Regions from separate parts of the Paraburkholderia sp. RL17-383-BIF-A genome, predicted to be linked through region 2. Evidence: riboswitches for the same ligand, from Rfam matches in the RefSeq annotation. Region 2 holds a riboswitch; each other region holds the start of a gene.
The links. Region 2 has a riboswitch for cobalamin ahead of P0D71_RS29940 (CbtB domain-containing protein). Riboswitches for the same ligand answer to the same signal wherever they lie in the genome.
Positions count from the first base shown of each region.

Region 1: it holds a riboswitch for cobalamin, as region 2 does, so the genes downstream of both, cobG (precorrin-3B synthase) here and P0D71_RS29940 (CbtB domain-containing protein) in region 2, are expected to answer to the same signal.
Region 3: it holds a riboswitch for cobalamin, as region 2 does, so the genes downstream of both, cobA (uroporphyrinogen-III C-methyltransferase) here and P0D71_RS29940 (CbtB domain-containing protein) in region 2, are expected to answer to the same signal.

Region 1 is NZ_JARESR010000018.1:122,946-128,182, reverse strand. It holds gene cbiE (precorrin-6y C5,15-methyltransferase (decarboxylating) subunit CbiE) at 1-993, opposite strand, end outside; cobalamin riboswitch at 1,078-1,256, shown strand; gene cobG (precorrin-3B synthase) at 1,309-2,820, shown strand; gene P0D71_RS21115 (precorrin-8X methylmutase) at 2,813-3,439, shown strand; gene P0D71_RS21110 (precorrin-2 C(20)-methyltransferase) at 3,440-4,171, shown strand; gene cobJ (precorrin-3B C(17)-methyltransferase) at 4,168-5,237, shown strand, end outside.
Region 2 is NZ_JARESR010000035.1:76,830-82,066, reverse strand. It holds gene P0D71_RS29945 (CbtA family protein) at 810-1,541, opposite strand; gene P0D71_RS29940 (CbtB domain-containing protein) at 1,553-1,783, opposite strand; adenosylcobalamin (AdoCbl) riboswitch at 1,786-1,938, opposite strand; gene P0D71_RS29935 (histidine phosphatase family protein) at 2,027-2,620, shown strand; gene P0D71_RS29930 (hypothetical protein) at 2,644-3,084, opposite strand; gene P0D71_RS29925 (alpha/beta hydrolase) at 3,189-4,202, opposite strand; gene P0D71_RS29920 (MFS transporter) at 4,222-5,237, opposite strand, start outside.
Region 3 is NZ_JARESR010000008.1:6,138-11,374, forward strand. It holds gene cobN (cobaltochelatase subunit CobN) at 1-897, opposite strand, end outside; gene cobW (cobalamin biosynthesis protein CobW) at 904-1,995, opposite strand; cobalamin riboswitch at 2,215-2,495, opposite strand; cobalamin riboswitch at 2,563-2,813, shown strand; gene cobA (uroporphyrinogen-III C-methyltransferase) at 3,054-3,827, shown strand; gene P0D71_RS11640 (cobalamin biosynthesis protein) at 3,824-4,231, shown strand; gene cobO (cob(I)yrinic acid a,c-diamide adenosyltransferase) at 4,279-4,881, shown strand; gene P0D71_RS11650 (cobyrinic acid a,c-diamide synthase CobB) at 4,885-5,237, shown strand, end outside.

The DNA of each region.
Region 1 (5,237 bases), on a different contig from region 2:
CACACCCGGCACCGTCGCACCGCCGCCGATGAACACCGCATCCGGCCCCGGCAGCCCTTGCAACGCGGCAGGCGCGCGGCCCGCGACGAGTTGCAAAGTCGGCACGCCCAACGCATCGCGATTACGTTCGATGAAGCGCTGACGCTCCGCATGCCCTTCAATTGCGATCGCCCGGCACGTCGGATGCGCGCGCATCCATTCAATGCCGATCGAGCCGCTGCCCGCGCCCACGTCCCACAGCAATTCGCCGGGCGCCGGCGCGAGACGCGCGAGCGTGATCGCGCGCACATCGCGCTTGGTCAACTGGCCGTCGTGGCGAAAGGCGTCGTCGGGCAAACCGCAGGTCAGCGGCAAACGCGGCGCGCCCTCGGTGGCACGGCAGTCGAGTGCGATCAGATTCAGCGCGGCCACCTCACCCGCCGGCCATTGATCCGCACGGCCGTCGATGCGCCGCTCCAACTCGCCGCCCAGGTGTTCCAGCACGCTCATACGGGTCGCACCGAAACCGCGGGCGTTGAGCAACTCCGCGAGCGCGGCGGGCGTGCGACCGTCCGCGCTCAGCACGAACACGCGCGCGCCGTCGTGCAGATGCGCGTTCAACGTCGCCAACGGCCGGCCCACCAGCGACACCGTCGCGACGTCCTGCAACGGCCAGCCGAGGCGCGCAGCGGCCAGCGACAACGATGACGGCGCGGGCAGCACGCGCAACTCTCCTGCCGGCAACTGTCGCGCGAGCGTCGCGCCCACACCGAACAGCATCGGGTCGCCGCTCGCCAGCACGCACACTGCGCCGCCGCGCTCGGCGAGCAAAGGCGCGAGATCGAACGGACGCGGCCACGCGGCACGGCGCGCGGCGAGCCGCGCGGGCAGCATCGCCAGATGACGTTCGCCGCCGTAGACCACCGACGCTTCCAGCAAAGCACGCCGCGCGGGCCTTCCCAAACCGGCGAAACCGTCGTCGCCTATGCCCACCACCGTCAGCCACGCCGGCATGCACCCATCCTCATTCTGTGTCTTCAAATAGTCCGCTGTACCGCGCCGATCAAAGCGCCCAGCCTCGTTGTGCTGTTCGAAAAAAGGCATAATACAGCCGCCGGTGCCCTTCGGGGCCGAAGAGGGAACACAGTGCCACTGTGGCTGCCCCCGCAACTGTATGCAGCGAGTCCGCCTGCGCTCCACGCCACTGGTTCTACCGGGAAGGCAGCGGCGGCCCATGACCTGCCAGCCAGGAGACCTGCCGGCGAGACTGTTCGTGCCAACCAACATCGGGCGGGGTGTACCGATGCCGCAGCCATGCCCGCTCACGGCATGCTCGGGCCGTCGCGCGACGCTAAACCGGTGTCCGTCTTGAATCATGCTTCGCCTTCCACCATTGTCTCCAACGCGGCCGCGACGCCGCGGCCCTCGGCGTGTCCGGGGCTGCTGCGCATCGTGGCCGCCCGCGACGGCGGGCTTTGCCGCATCAAACTGCCTGGCGGCGAGTTGAGCGCAGCGCAGGCGCGCGCGCTCGCGGATGCCTGCGCACGCCACGCTGCCGGGGCAATCGAGCTGACCAATCGGGCAAATCTGCAGGTGCGTGGGGTCAAGCCGGGTGACGAAGCGGCGTTGATTGCGGCGCTCGTGGCTGCCGGGCTCGGGCCGAGGCCGTCGAGCGGCGCGGCGAAGGCACCGGACACACCAGCGGCAATCGCCGCCGACGACGTGCGCAACGTGATGATCAGCCCCGCTGCCGGACGCGACCCGTCAGCCCTGTTCGACACGCGCCCGCTGTGCGCCGATCTGCTTTCGATGCTGCAAAGCGAAACGCGTTTCGCGGCGCTGTCGCCGAAATTCGCGCTGCTGCTGGACGGCGGTGAACGGCTCGCGAGAGTGGATCATCCGCACGATGTCTGGCTGGCGGCGTCGCAGGAGCCGGACGGCGTGCGATTCGTATTCGGGCTGGCGGGTTGTCCGCCCGCGAGTGCGTGTGCGGGCTCGCCAACGCAGTACGACGATACCGGTTCGCCGGACCTTGCTGCAAAACCCGGTGCGCACAGCACGGCTGCACTGGCCGCGGTTCTGCCTTCACAGGTCCCCGCTCTGGTGCGCGCGCTGCTGTTCACCTTCCTCGAACTCGCCCCCGCCGACGCCACGCGCATGCGTCACCTACTAGCCGGCCATTGCGCCGACGCGCTCTTGCATCACGCTCAACGGTACGTCCATTTTCCGCTGACGCGAGACGCGTCGCTGGCCCACTGGCGTCGAGCCGCACCCGCCGATGCGAGCCTGCGCCTCGGCGTCCACCCTCAACGGGGGCCCGGAGCCTCGCACGTAGGCGGCCAGCCAACGCTCGGACGCCTCGACGCCGGCGCCCTGCGCGCCCTCGCCGCGCTGTCCCAGCAGCACGGTAACGGCACACTGCGTTTCACACCCTGGCAAAGCGTGCTGCTGCCCGACATCGCAACGCACGCGGTTCCCGCTGTGCTATCCGGCTTGACCACGCTCGGCCTCGCCACCGATCCCGCGCAAGCCATCACGCGCCTGATTGCCTGCGCGGGATCGAGCGGCTGTGCGAAGAGCCTCGCCGACACCAAGGCCGACGCGTTGCGCCTCGCCGCACGCCTGCCTGACGGCGTCGACGTGCATCTGAGCGGCTGCTCCCGCTCGTGCGCCACGGCGCATTGCGCGCCGTACACGCTGCTGGCGGCGGCGCCCGGCCTCTACGACCTTTATCGACGCGACGGACGGCCCGGTTTCGGCCAGTGCGTCGCGCGCCAACTGACGATCGACCAGGCCGCCGACATGTTCGAACGCCTGGCCCGGAGTAACACCGATGCTTGATTACATTCGCGACGGTCAGGAGATCTATCGCCAATCCTTCGCGACGATCCGCGCGGAGGCCGACTTGTCGCGCATTCCCGCCGACCTCGAAAAACTCGCGGTGCGCGTGATCCACGCGTGCGGCATGGTCGATGTGATCGACGATCTGGAGTTTTCCGCAGGCGCGGGCACGGCGGGCCGTGCGGCGCTCGCGCAAGGCGCGCCGATCCTGTGCGATGCCGGCATGGTCGCGCAAGGCATCACGCGCGCGCGGTTGCCGGCGAACAACGAAGTCATCTGCACGCTCACGCACTCGGACGTGCCGTCGCTCGCACGCGAACTCGGCAATACGCGCTCCGCGGCCGCGCTCGAATTGTGGCGGCCGCATCTGGCGGGTAGCGTCGTCGTGATCGGCAATGCGCCGACCGCGCTGTTTCATCTGCTCGATATGCTCGACGCGGGCGCGCCCCGGCCTGCCCTGATCCTCGGCTTCCCGGTGGGCTTTGTCGGCGCGGCCGAATCGAAAGCCATGCTCGCGGAAAACAGCCGCGGTGTGCCCTATGTGGTCGTGCACGGCCGTCGCGGCGGCAGCGCCATGGCGGCGGCCGCCGTGAACGCGCTGGCAACGGAGGTCGAATAAATGACCGTGCAAGGACGTTTGTTCGGACTTGGCGTCGGCCCCGGCGACCCGGAACTCATCACGCTGAAAGCACTGCGTTTGCTGAAGGCGGCGCCGGTGGTCGCGTACTTCGTCGCGAAGGGGAAGAAAGGCAACGCGTTCAGCATTATCGAAGCGCATTTACACGACGCGCAGCAGCATCTGCCGCTGGTTTATCCCGTCACCACGGAAGCGCTCGAACCGCCGCTTTCCTACGAAGCAATCATTGCCGATTTCTACGACACCGCCGCCGAAATCGTCGCCGCGCATCTCGACGCGGGTCGTGACGTCGCCGTGATCTGCGAAGGCGATCCGTTCTTCTACGGCTCGTACATGTATTTGCACGACCGGCTCGCGGCGCGCTACGAGAGCGAAGTCGTGCCCGGCGTGTGCTCGATGCTCGGCGGCGCGGCGGTGCTCGGTTCGCCGCTCGTGTACCGCAATCAGAGTTTGTCGGTGCTCTCGGGCGTGCTGCCCGAAGACGAGTTGCGCCGGCGTCTGGCCGATGCCGACGCCGCCGTCGTGATGAAACTCGGCCGCAACTTCGACAAGGTGCGGCGCGTGCTGGGCGAACTCGGCCTCGCGGACCGCGCGCTCTACGTCGAACGCGCGACGATGGGCAATCAACGCATCGTTGCGCTCGCCGACGTGGATCCAATGGCGTCCCCGTATTTTTCGCTGCTCGTGGTGCCGGGGGAAAAATGGCAAGGATGAACGCGCCCGCGATCGTGATTCTCGGCGCGGGCGCGTTGGCGACAGCGCGACGCATTCAGGCGCTGTATGCGGATAGCCGGGTGCACGGCTTGCGCGGACGTGTCGAGGCGGACGTGGCTTACAGCGAACTCGGCGCGCATTTGCGGGAACTGTATGCGCGCGGCACGCCGATCGTCGCGTTGTGCGCGGCGGGTATCGTGATTCGCTGCGTCGCGCCGTTGTTGGCGAACAAGGGCGTCGAGCCGCCGGTGCTGGCCGTTGCCGAAGACGGCAGCGCGGTCGTCCCGCTGCTCGGCGGTCTCGCCGGCGTCAACGTGATGGCGCGCGAGATGGCCGCGATGTTGGCCGTGCCGCCTGCCATCACGACGAGCGGCGAGTTGCGTTTTGGCACCTGCGTGCTCAATCCGCCTGATGGCTATACGCTCGCCGACGTCGGGCAAGGCAAACGCTTCGTGTCGGATCTGCTGGCTGGTGCAAGCACGCGTATCGAAGGCGAAGCGCCGTGGCTCGATGACGCGCAACTGCCCCGCTCCGACTCGGCGCGCCTCGCGATTCGCGTGACGCCGCGTGCGTGGGACGGGCGCGAGGATGAGTTGGTAATTCATCCGCGAAGTGTGGTCGCGGCTGTCATGGTCACGGTCATGGTCACGGGTGCGGGTGCGGGTGCCAGTGCCAGTGCCAGTGCCAGTGCCGGGATTGTGGCCCGCGTGCAGGAGGCACTCGATACGCACGGTCTCGCGCCGCTGTCCCTTGCGGCGTTACTAGCCTCGTCCGAGCGCATGGGCGATCCGGCGCTGGCCGAGGCCGCGGCGAACCTGAATGTGCCGTTGCGCTTCGCGCTGACGCGTCCCGAAGATGGCGAACCGCCGGGCAACCTGCTGCATGCCGCGCTGCGCATTCCCTACGAAACGCTGCACAACGATTCGACGGCAGGCGTGGCGCTTGCGTTGGCGCCGCTCGCCATCGATCCGGACACGATCGGCCGAGTGCGTGGCCGCCTGACCGTGATCGGCCTCGGCCCCGGCAGCGCCGACCTGATGGTGCCCGCCGCGCGCACGGCGCTCAA
Region 2 (5,237 bases):
CAAAGCCGTATTCTTTCACCTTGCGTCGTAGGGCTATCTCACATTTGAAATGCGGGGCGGTTTATCGATGAGAGGGGCAGTGCCTTGCATCGGTACTTCGGTCAGCAGTAGCGGTGGGTAATCAGTTTGACCTCCAGTCAGCGAATACCCGCACACCTTCCAGCAAGACGCGTGGGGTTAGCGCGAGCCAGTAGCTAAAGTCCGGTACCCCGCATTCGATGGGCTCCGCCTGTCGGTTCCTCGGCGATCGCGTTCGACCGCATTCCCGCGCCCATGCGGGCGGGCTCGAATCGGCTAAGCGCAAGTGGTCTGAACCTGGCAAGTACTGTCGCGGACGTGCTGAATACCATTGGAGCGGTAATTGCGAGTGTCGCCGATGCGTTGGCCCGGTTCAGGCGCAGGTGGCGGCGCCCTGGGCAAATACGACGGCCCTCCGTTGGACTCAACCAGCCCATTAGTTCTTGACCTGACCGGCTCAGGAATAAACCTGCCCCCTGAACACCAGCGCGACTTATTTCGACCTGAACAACAACGGCTTTGCCCGACAAACCGGCTGGATTGGCGCGGGCATAGGATTGCTCTGCTTTGCCCCCGACGACCGGGCCGCGAAGCTGGGACGTCTCAATGCTGGAACTTTATCCACAGATTCTGTGCTCAAGCCTGTGGATAACCACCCCACAACAGCCCCAACTCCTTGACGCACAAACCTTCTCGCCCCCCGCGCGCAAACAGCGACGAGCCAGGCAGAGAACGCCGGGCACAACCACCGAGGCGGTTGCGCCCATCGCCTCCACCAACCATCAAGCCGACTACACCGCCGGCCGACCGCCCAACCGCATAAACGCACCGCGCTCAACGAGCGCGCCGAACAGCAGTCCAATCGTCGTCCACATGATCGCCTGCATACCCAACGCCGCCACACGGAACTTCCACAGCAGCGCCGCCGGAAAACCCTCCGGCACTTCATTGAAAGACGGCATCGACAGTTGCACCGCTGCGATAATCACGACAAACACCAACCCCGCCACAATCGAGCCATTCCACGAGCCGAGTTTCGCGGCCACACGGCGCCGCACCTTGAGCGAAAACACCATCGCGGCCAGCGAGATCGCAATCATCAGGAAGAACAGGCCCGTGCGCGTCCCGATCGTCTCCGGGTCGCCGACCGCAGGCGGGTTCGCCGGATACTTCAGGTTGGGAACGACCGCCAGCGCAATGAACGCACCGAGCGCCAGCCACGCGGACAACGCGCGTGCGCTCAATGCCCCCGCGCGCCCATACGCGTAAGCGAACACCAACGAGAACAACCCGCCAAACGCCGCGCCGTACACCGCCACCCCGGTCAACAGGCCGAGTCCTTGTTGCGTCTCGCGGCTCACCATCGCGGGTTCGGGCGCCTCGTCTTTCGCGGCATCGGCCCTTTCTTCGAATGAGATCGCCTGATTGACTTGCGGCTCGCCCGCGACCCGGGCGAAGCCGAACGTGAGCAGTCCCGCGGCGATGCCTGCCAGCATCCCGCGCACCAACAATTTACCGACCATGTCCGACTCCGTTAGTGACAGGGAAAGCCGAGCAGATGGCGACCGTCGTGCACGAACTCATGCACGTACATGCCGGGCACCAGCGATGTGGCGCCCTGTTCCGCACCCACGAAGTAAAGCGCGAGCAACAGCAGCAGCCCCCCGAACACGACCCACGGCAGCAACTCGCGCAGCGGAATCGGCGTGGGTTCAAAAACGGGCTGAGAAGCGGCCTGCGAAGCGGGATCGAAAACAGCTGTCATGATGGACATCTCCTGGGGTTACGCGCCCCGATAGTCGTTGCAGAGGAATGATGCGAAGCTCAGGTCTGGCTTTCGGCATGTGCTGCCGATTACAGTGGCGCGACCGCGCCGGGTTTTCACCGGCTTCCGTGCTTCGCAGTCCGGCTATTCTACGCGCTAAACTCCGGCACCCGGCAACGCAAAGCGGACGCACCCTTCTTGCCTACGCTCCTTTTCGGCGCAGCCTCACAGGAAATGAACAGAGTGGACATACGGCTATTACTGATCAGCCACGCATCGACCGCAGCCCAACGTGCAGGCCGTTTCCCCGCCGATGACCCGCTCGACGCCCGCGCTATCGCAGAAGCCCGCGCCCACGCCACGAACACACGTCTGGCGATCGCGGAAAGCGCGTCAGCCTATGTGAGCCCGGCCGTCTGCGCACGAGATACGGCGGCGGCCCTCGGCCTCGCCGCGTCGGTCGATGTCGCGCTGGCGGACATGAACTATGGCCATTGGCGAGGGCGGCGGCTTGCCGATCTCGAAGCCGAAGCGCCGCAAGACCTCGCCGCATGGATACGCGATCCCGACGCCGCGCCGCACGGCGGCGAGTCGTTCAGTCAGCTCGTGAAGCGGGTAGGAGAATGGCTCGTTGCGCTAGGCGGCACGCCCGACCTTGCATCGGCCGATATGTGCAACGTGGTCGCCGTCACGCACGCGCCGCTTCTCAGAGCAGCGATCGTGTATGCGCTGGGGGCATCGCCCGTGGTGTTTTCGCGCATTGAAATCGCACCGCTTTCGATGATCGAGTTGCGGCGCTCATCACGCGGCTGGTCGTGGTGGCCGGCGACGCATTAGCCGCTTTCACGCCGCAGCCCGATTCACTTACCCGACACCACCAGGCGCAACTTGTTCGAACCCGTCGGCGTTACGGTAATGTCGGTCCGCTTGCCCTTCGCGCCGAGATAAAAGTGCTGCCGTCCCGGCGAATTCTGGTCGTGTGTCGCGTCGGGCAAACACGACGCGACGTCCGCCGCGACCGCTTGCAGCGCGTCCGCATTTGAACCGGCGTCGTGATGCGGCGTCCACGTGCATTGATAGCTGCCGTGGCTCGCCGAACATTGCGCGTCGTCGCCGTAGGGTTGCGCGACGCCTTTGCCATCGTCCGGCGTCAACGACACGAGGCCGCCAGGCGCCGCCGCTACGATGCGTTTCAGTGATGCACAGGGGCTAGGCGCGTCGTCGGCATTGGCGCTGCACGGCAGCAACGCGCCGAATGATGCAGCGGCAAGCGCGGAGGCAAGCAATCGGGTTCTGTTCATGTCGGCGCGGTCCTCGAAGTGGCTTACAAGTAGCATGAAGCGAAGTAGCACGCTTCGTGCCCATGCGCGCCGAGCGCCTCACACACGCTCTCGCGCCACGCGCATCACAGACCCGCACCAAACAAAGCAGCCAGTCCTTGAGGCGATGAGAAAATCCCTTTGGCATCGTGCCCGACACCATCGATCACGAACGTCCGATGCGTCGCCAATCCTTCCGCATGCCGCGCCGCCATATAACGCGCATAAGCGAGTCCTCGCCCGAGACGGTGGCTTCCTTGCGTTTGCGCGGCGCATGAACGGTCGAGCGCCGGATGCTGCGGATCGTAATCCGCGCCGCCGAGCAGCACGGTGACGTCGCGTTGCGCGTAGCGCGCTTCGAGCGCCGCCGCGGAACCAGCGTCGCCCGACTCGCGCGCGTAAGCCGGCAAATCTTCGAGCCCGTACTTCCAGCGATTGAACGACGGGCACATCGCCCTATCGAACTCCGCGAACTCGCCAGAGGCTGTAGGTCGCAGCGCATCGAAATACACATACGACGAAGGATTCGCCACCACGTATCGCAGCACAATGCCGCGTGCGGTGAGCGGTGCCTCGCTGCGCGCGACCACCGCATAGCGCTGCACGACCTGCCCGCCGCCCGAGTGCCCGGCGACCACCACCTCGGCGAGCGACGCGAACTGCTCGCGTGATGCGAGCGTGTGCACAATGGCGTCGAGTACATCGAATGAACTGATCGGCGCGGGACCTTCGGCGTTTTCGCCGCCCATCCAGCTCGTCCAGTCCCAATGCAATGTGGACGGCGGCAACGCATGCGCTTCGACATCCGCGGTCGCGAGAAACTGCGGCACGATCAGCAGCGTATCGGCCGCGCTGCCGCCGGCAAGTGCGCACGACCGCTCGGCGAGATCAAAGTAAGTGTCGCCGTTGCGCAGGCGGCCGTGAATCAGAATCACGGCGCGTCGAACGTCGCGCGTCGGCGCCAGCCAGTCGCCATTCGCGAACACGGGCACAGTGCCGCTGCCGGCTCGCGTCGTGACGTTCAGATGCCGGCTCGCGACCACCGCCACCGGACGTTCATTCGGCGCTCGCTCGTCGTCTGTCATCAAGTACTGGGTCATGCAATACGCTCGTGGTTGATCAATGAGTGGCGGGCCTCGGCGCAGTGTCACCCGCCATACGTCCGGCACGCGTGAAGTACACCATCGCGAGCGACACAAAACCGGCAAAAATCAGGTAAAACGCGGGCGTAAGACTACTGCCTGTCACGCGCGTCAAGCCGGTAATGGTGAGCGGCGCCATGCCGCCGAACAGCGTCACCGCAATGTTGTACGACAGCGCCACGCCCGCCGACCGGCTGCGCACCGGAAACAAGGTGGCGAGCATGCCGGGATGCGCACCGGACATCGCGGCGAGAAACACCGTCGCGACCATCTGCGCGATGAAGAGATGCCCCGGCGTCGGATTCGTCACGACGAAGTGATAAAGCGGGTACACGCAAACCATCCACGCAATCACGATCGGATAGAACAGCTTGTACGCGCCATAACGATCGGCGAGCTTGCCCGATAGCGGAAACAGAAACAGATTGAGCACACCCGACACGAACGCGCCGAGCAACGCCGTAGAGAGCGGCAGATGCAATTGCCGCTCGACATACACCGACAGATACGAGTGCCACACGTAATTGGTCGCCGCGCCGATGATGATCACGCCCATCGCGCAGACCGCCGCATCGCCGTTGTCACGGAAGAACTGGCGGATCGTGACGAGCGGCGGCTTGTCCTTGTGGTCGAGCAGGCGCTCGAACTCCGGCGACTCGGCCACGCGATGGCGAATATAAAACCCAAACGGCCCGGCCAACGCACCAAACAGAAACGGCAGACGCCAGCCCCACGCCACGAGTTGCTCATGCGTGAGCTGCGTGGTCAGCAGATAACCGACCCCGGAAGACAACAGCAGCGCAAACGCCTGCGCCGACATGTTGAAGCTGCCATAGAACATCTTCTTGTGCGGCGGCGCATACTCGACCAACATCGCCGATGCGGTCGCGAACTGTCCGCCCACGGAGAGCCCTTGCAGCAGGCGAGCGAGCACGACCAGCATCGGCGCCGCGACGCCGATGCGCGCATAACCCGGCGTGAGGCCCATCAGCA
Region 3 (5,237 bases), on a different contig from region 2:
ACGATTGCCGCCGCTCAGAATCACCTGGAACACCGGCGCGTCGCCGGCGAGCGCGAGCGGCTCCGGGTCGTCGATCGCGGAAGCGGCGAAGGCGGTCGTATTCAGCACCAGCGCGGCATTGTGCTCTGCGCACAGCGATTGCACGACTTCGCGGCTGAATGCGTCTTTGAGCGAGGTAATCGCGATCGGCAACGGATTCAGGCCTTGCGATTCGAGCGCGTCGATCAGCGCGTCGAACACAGCCGTATTGGCCGCCTGCAGATGCGCCTTGTAGAACAGGATCGCCGCGACCGGCGCGTCCGGTTGCCAGCGCGCCTGCCAGTCGGTGATAGTCGGCGTTTCACGCCCGGGATGATAGAGCGTCGCGGCAGGCAACACGCGCGGCGGCGCAGGCTCGCGTCCCCAGCCGAAGGTGCGGTGCGCGATACAGCGCAGGAACGCCTCGGCATTCTGCGCACCGCCCTCGCGCAGATAACGCCACAGTTGATGGCACAGCTCGGCGCTTGCAGTACTGCGCGCGAGCAGGTTCGGATCTTCCTGCAAATCGCCGGAGAACATCGCGAGCGTCTGCTGCTTGCGCTCGGCGAGCGCCACCACCTGCTCGATACCGTAAGGCCAATACGCTTCGCCGCCGAGGTGATCGACCACCACCACACGCGCGTGCTGCAAGACGTCTTCGACGTAGAAATCGACCGAGGCCGGTTGCCGCAAATACGTGACGTTCGCGAGCCGCACGCTCGGGAAACCTTCACCCAGGCGCGCAATCACGCTCGCGAGCAGCGACAGCGTTGTATCGGCGGAGCTGAGCACGACGATGTCGGCGGGCTGCTGATCGATACGGATCACGCCTTGTGTATCGTCGACGAAACCGCCCGGCGTGGTGCGCAGCAGATGCATGAGCGCTTACGCCTGTTCCGTTTCGACGCTCGACGGCACGCCGAGCGCCACGTCGAACGCACGCTGCAACGCGGCCTGATCGAGATCCTCGCCAATCAGCACGAAGCGGCTCGGGCCGCTTTCGCCAGCCTGCCAGCGTCGATCGAAATAGCTGTCGAAGCGGCGGCCCACGCCCTGAATCACGAGGCGCATCGCCGCGCCCGGCAGCGCCGCGAACCCTTTGACGCGGTAGATCGTATTCGTTTCGACGAGCCCTTGCAGCGCGGCGATCACTGCTTCGCGCGAGAGCGCATTCGCCTGCACGACCACCGAATCGAATTCGTCGTGATGGTGGTCGGCGTCTTCGGCGGAACCGTGGTGATCGTGGCGCAGGTGGATCGTCTCTTCCGAGGCGGCTTCGAGCCCCAGTAACGTATGCAGATCGAGCCGGCCCATCTGCGCGCGCACGATCTTCACTTGCGGCGGAATCTCTTCGCGAATCACCAGCTCGACCGCGTTTTGCTGCGCGTCGTCGAGCAAATCGGTCTTGTTCAGAATCACCAGATCGGCGGCGGACAACTGATCTTCGAACAGTTCGTGCAACGGCGATTCGTGGTCGAGATTCGGATCGGCCTTGCGCTGTGCATCCACGGCGACCGGGTTGTCGGCGAACTGACCGCTTGCCGCAGCCGGGCCGTCCACCACGGTGACCACGGCATCCACGGTAAAGCTGCTCTTGATCTGCGGCCAGTTGAAGGCCTGCACCAGCGGCTTGGGCAACGCGAGCCCCGACGTCTCGATCAGCACGTGATCGATCTGATCGCGGCGCTCGACGAGTTTTTCCATCACCGGAAAGAACTCTTCCTGCACGGTGCAGCACAGGCACCCGTTGGCGAGTTCATACAATTGGCCTTCGGTTTCGACGCCGTTTTCATCGCAACCGATTCCGCAACCCTTGAGAATTTCCCCGTCGATACCGAGTTCGCCGAACTCGTTGACGATCACCGCGATGCGCTTGCCGCCCGCATGCTGAAGAATGTGCCGCAGCAGCGTGGTCTTGCCGCTGCCGAGAAAGCCCGTGACGATGGTGACGGGGATCTTGCGCATTTGAGTTTGCATCGTGAGGTCCATCCGTAGGAGTTGCACGTGCACGCCGGCGTGTTTTTGTGTGTCTGTCTGCGCGTCTGCGTGCATCGGCCGGGTAGCCAGGTAAGCGGCGCGTAAGCCCAGCGAGCCAGGACGACAACACAACACGGGGACGAACGACGGGTTGCCGCGACAACAGAAAAACAGGAAGCGGGAATGAGATCATGAACGCACCGCCGCATCCCCGCGGCGTTCGCCCTTCGTATTCTGGCCGGTATCCGGGCTGGCGAAAGCGCCGCTTCCCCTTCCCGGGCGAGTGATTTCTCGCCCAGTGGTGATATGCCGACGCGGCCTTGCGCGTGGACATCGAAGCCGGCTCCGTGGCGCTAAAGAACTTACCGCAGCACCACATTTCGCTTACCGTTGCGGGGGCAGCACAGGTTGACCCGATCCATGGCAGGCGGGCACCCTGTTTCCCGTTTAACTGCATGCGCACGAGCGCGCACACGAGCACCAAAGTGCGTGCGAGTGTAGGCCCGCGGCCCGGTGCCGTCAAGGAAACGCAAGCCGCAAGCGCTTATCGGGCGGGACGCCATGTGCTATCGTATGCGCGCGTTTGGTGCCCGCACATGCATTCGCGTGTGCAGTTAAACGGGAAACAGGCCGCGCTTTACGCGCTCAACCTGTGCTGTCCCCGCAACGGTAAGCGACCTGCGGCGCGGTGTCTTTCAGCTCGCGCCGCGCATGCGTTTTTTCGATGCCACTGTCCATGACATTCCAACGAATGCGGACGGGAAGGCAAAGCGCATGAGGCCGCCAGCCCGGATACCGGCCAGACGCGGAGGCGGCGAACCTCAGGGCAACATCACGCCGCCGGCCGCCGGAATCCGCGAGGGACGGATGTGAAGGCGCTGAAGCACGACGTGGCGCATCCGTTCGTCGATCCGTTCCCAAAGGGACCGTGGCGAGCCGCGCGTTTCGCCGTGCCTGAATCCGTAGCACTGCATGCCCCCAAAGTCCGTCATCCGGCGCGCCTGCGCGCTTCGCCCCTTTCCGCCCGTCACGACGTGGCGCTCGCCATGCACGTCGCGATGACCCGCGCCTGGCTGATCGGCGCCGGCCCCGGCGACGTCGAACTCATGACCCTCAAGGCGACCCGCGCATTGGCCCAAGCCGATGTGGTGCTGGTCGACGACCTGGTGAATCCCGACGTGCTGCAGTTCGCGCGCGCCGACGCGCAGGTCGTCTACGTCGGCAAACGCGGCGGCCATCCGTCCACGCCGCAGGCCGGCATCGTCGCGCAGTTGCTCGAACACGTGCGGGCCGGGCGCAGCGTCGCGCGCCTGAAAGGCGGCGATCCGTTCGTGTTCGGCCGGGGCGGCGAAGAACAGCAGGCGCTGCATGCGGCGGGCGTCGAGGTGGAGGTCATCAACGGCATTACGGCGGGCATCGCCGCGCCCGCGGCCATCGGCATTCCCGTCACGCACCGCGATCACGCTCAAGGCGTGGTATTCGTCACCGGGCACGGCGCGGGTAGCGGCGAACCCGACTGGGCCGCGCTCGTCGCTACGCGCATGACCCTCGTGATCTATATGGGCATGCGCCGGCTGCACGATATCGTCGACGCGTTGCTCGCGGCCGGCATGAGCGCCGACACGCCATGCGCGGCGATCGAATCGGCCACCCGTCCGGAGCAGCGCCATGCGCTCGCGCGGCTCGGCGAGTTCGCCGACACCGTCGCGCGTGCCGGACTCGGCTCGCCGGCGATCGTGGTGATCGGCGGTGTGGCGTCGCTCGCGCTGGCGCGCGCAGCGGCGCGGGCCGATGACGAAGCGCCTTGCGCAGACGGCGCGGCTACACAATGAAGACGCTGAGCGTGGGCATTGGTTGCCGTGCGCACAGCTCGGCCGAACAGATCGACGCGGCGGTGCGCGCCGCGCTCGGCGCGCATGCGTTCGATGAAATCGGCACCGTAGCGTCCATCGATACCAAAGCCCACGAAGCCGGCCTGCTCGAATTTTGCGCGCGTCATGCGCTGCGGCTGACATTCTTCAGCCGTGAACGGATCGCTGCGATGCCCGTGGCGGAGCCTTCGGCGGCAGCGCGTGAGCACCTCGGCGTGGATGGCGTGTGCGAGCCGTGCGCGCTGCTTGCAGCGACGGACGGACTCGGTGAATCCACCACGTCCGGAGCGCCTCGAGCACGGCTCCTCGTGCGCAAGACCGTCCATGCCGGCGTCACCGTGGCGATCGCCTCGACCACGGCCTAAGCCCAACGCGAACACCCAAACAACGACACTCAGGAACAGAACCTGCCATGAAGACCGATCCCGAATCGCATCAACGCATGACCGAGCGCCGACGCGAAGGCCACGAGAAGAAACAGGCCAACGCCACCGTCGAAAAAGGCCTGCTGATCGTCAACACCGGCACCGGCAAGGGCAAAACCACCGCCGCATTCGGCATGGCCGTACGGGTGTTGGGCCACGGCATGCGCCTTGGCGTCGTGCAGTTCATCAAGGGCGCGCTGCACACGTCGGAGCGCGACTTTCTCGGCGCGATCGCCAACTGCGATTTCGTCACGATGGGCGACGGCTACACCTGGAACACGCAGAACCGCGACGCCGATATCGCGACCGCGCGCAAAGGCTGGGACGAAGCGCGCCGCATGATCGAAAGCGGCGAGTATCAGATGGTGATCCTCGACGAGCTGAACACGGTGCTCAAGTACGAATACCTGCCGCTCGACGAAGTGCTCGCGGTGCTGAACGCGCGCGCGCCGATGCTGCACGTGGTGGTGACCGGCCGCCACGCGCCGGACGCGTTGATCGAAGCCGCCGACCTCGTCACCGAAATGCGCATCGTCAAGCATCCGTATCGCGAGCAGGGTGTGAAAGCGCAGCGCGGCGTGGAGTTCTGAGCGATGTCCGCGTCCCCCGAGGGCACCTCGGCCGGCGAGTCTTCAAAAGAGACGTCCTCCGGTGCATGCCCCGCCCTCTTCATCAGCGCGCCCGCGTCGGGTCAAGGCAAGACCACGATCACCGCGGGTCTGGCGCGCTACCATCGGCGGCTGGGGCGACGCGTGCGCGTCTTCAAGACCGGACCGGATTTTCTCGATCCGATGATTCTGGCGCGCGCAAGCGGCGCGCCCGTCCTCTCGCTCGATCTGTGGATGGTGGGCGAAGCCGCCTGCCGCAGCCTGCTCGCGCAAGCGGCCGCCGAAGCCGACCTGATCCTGATAGAAGGCGTGATGGGTTTGTTCGACGGCACGCCGAG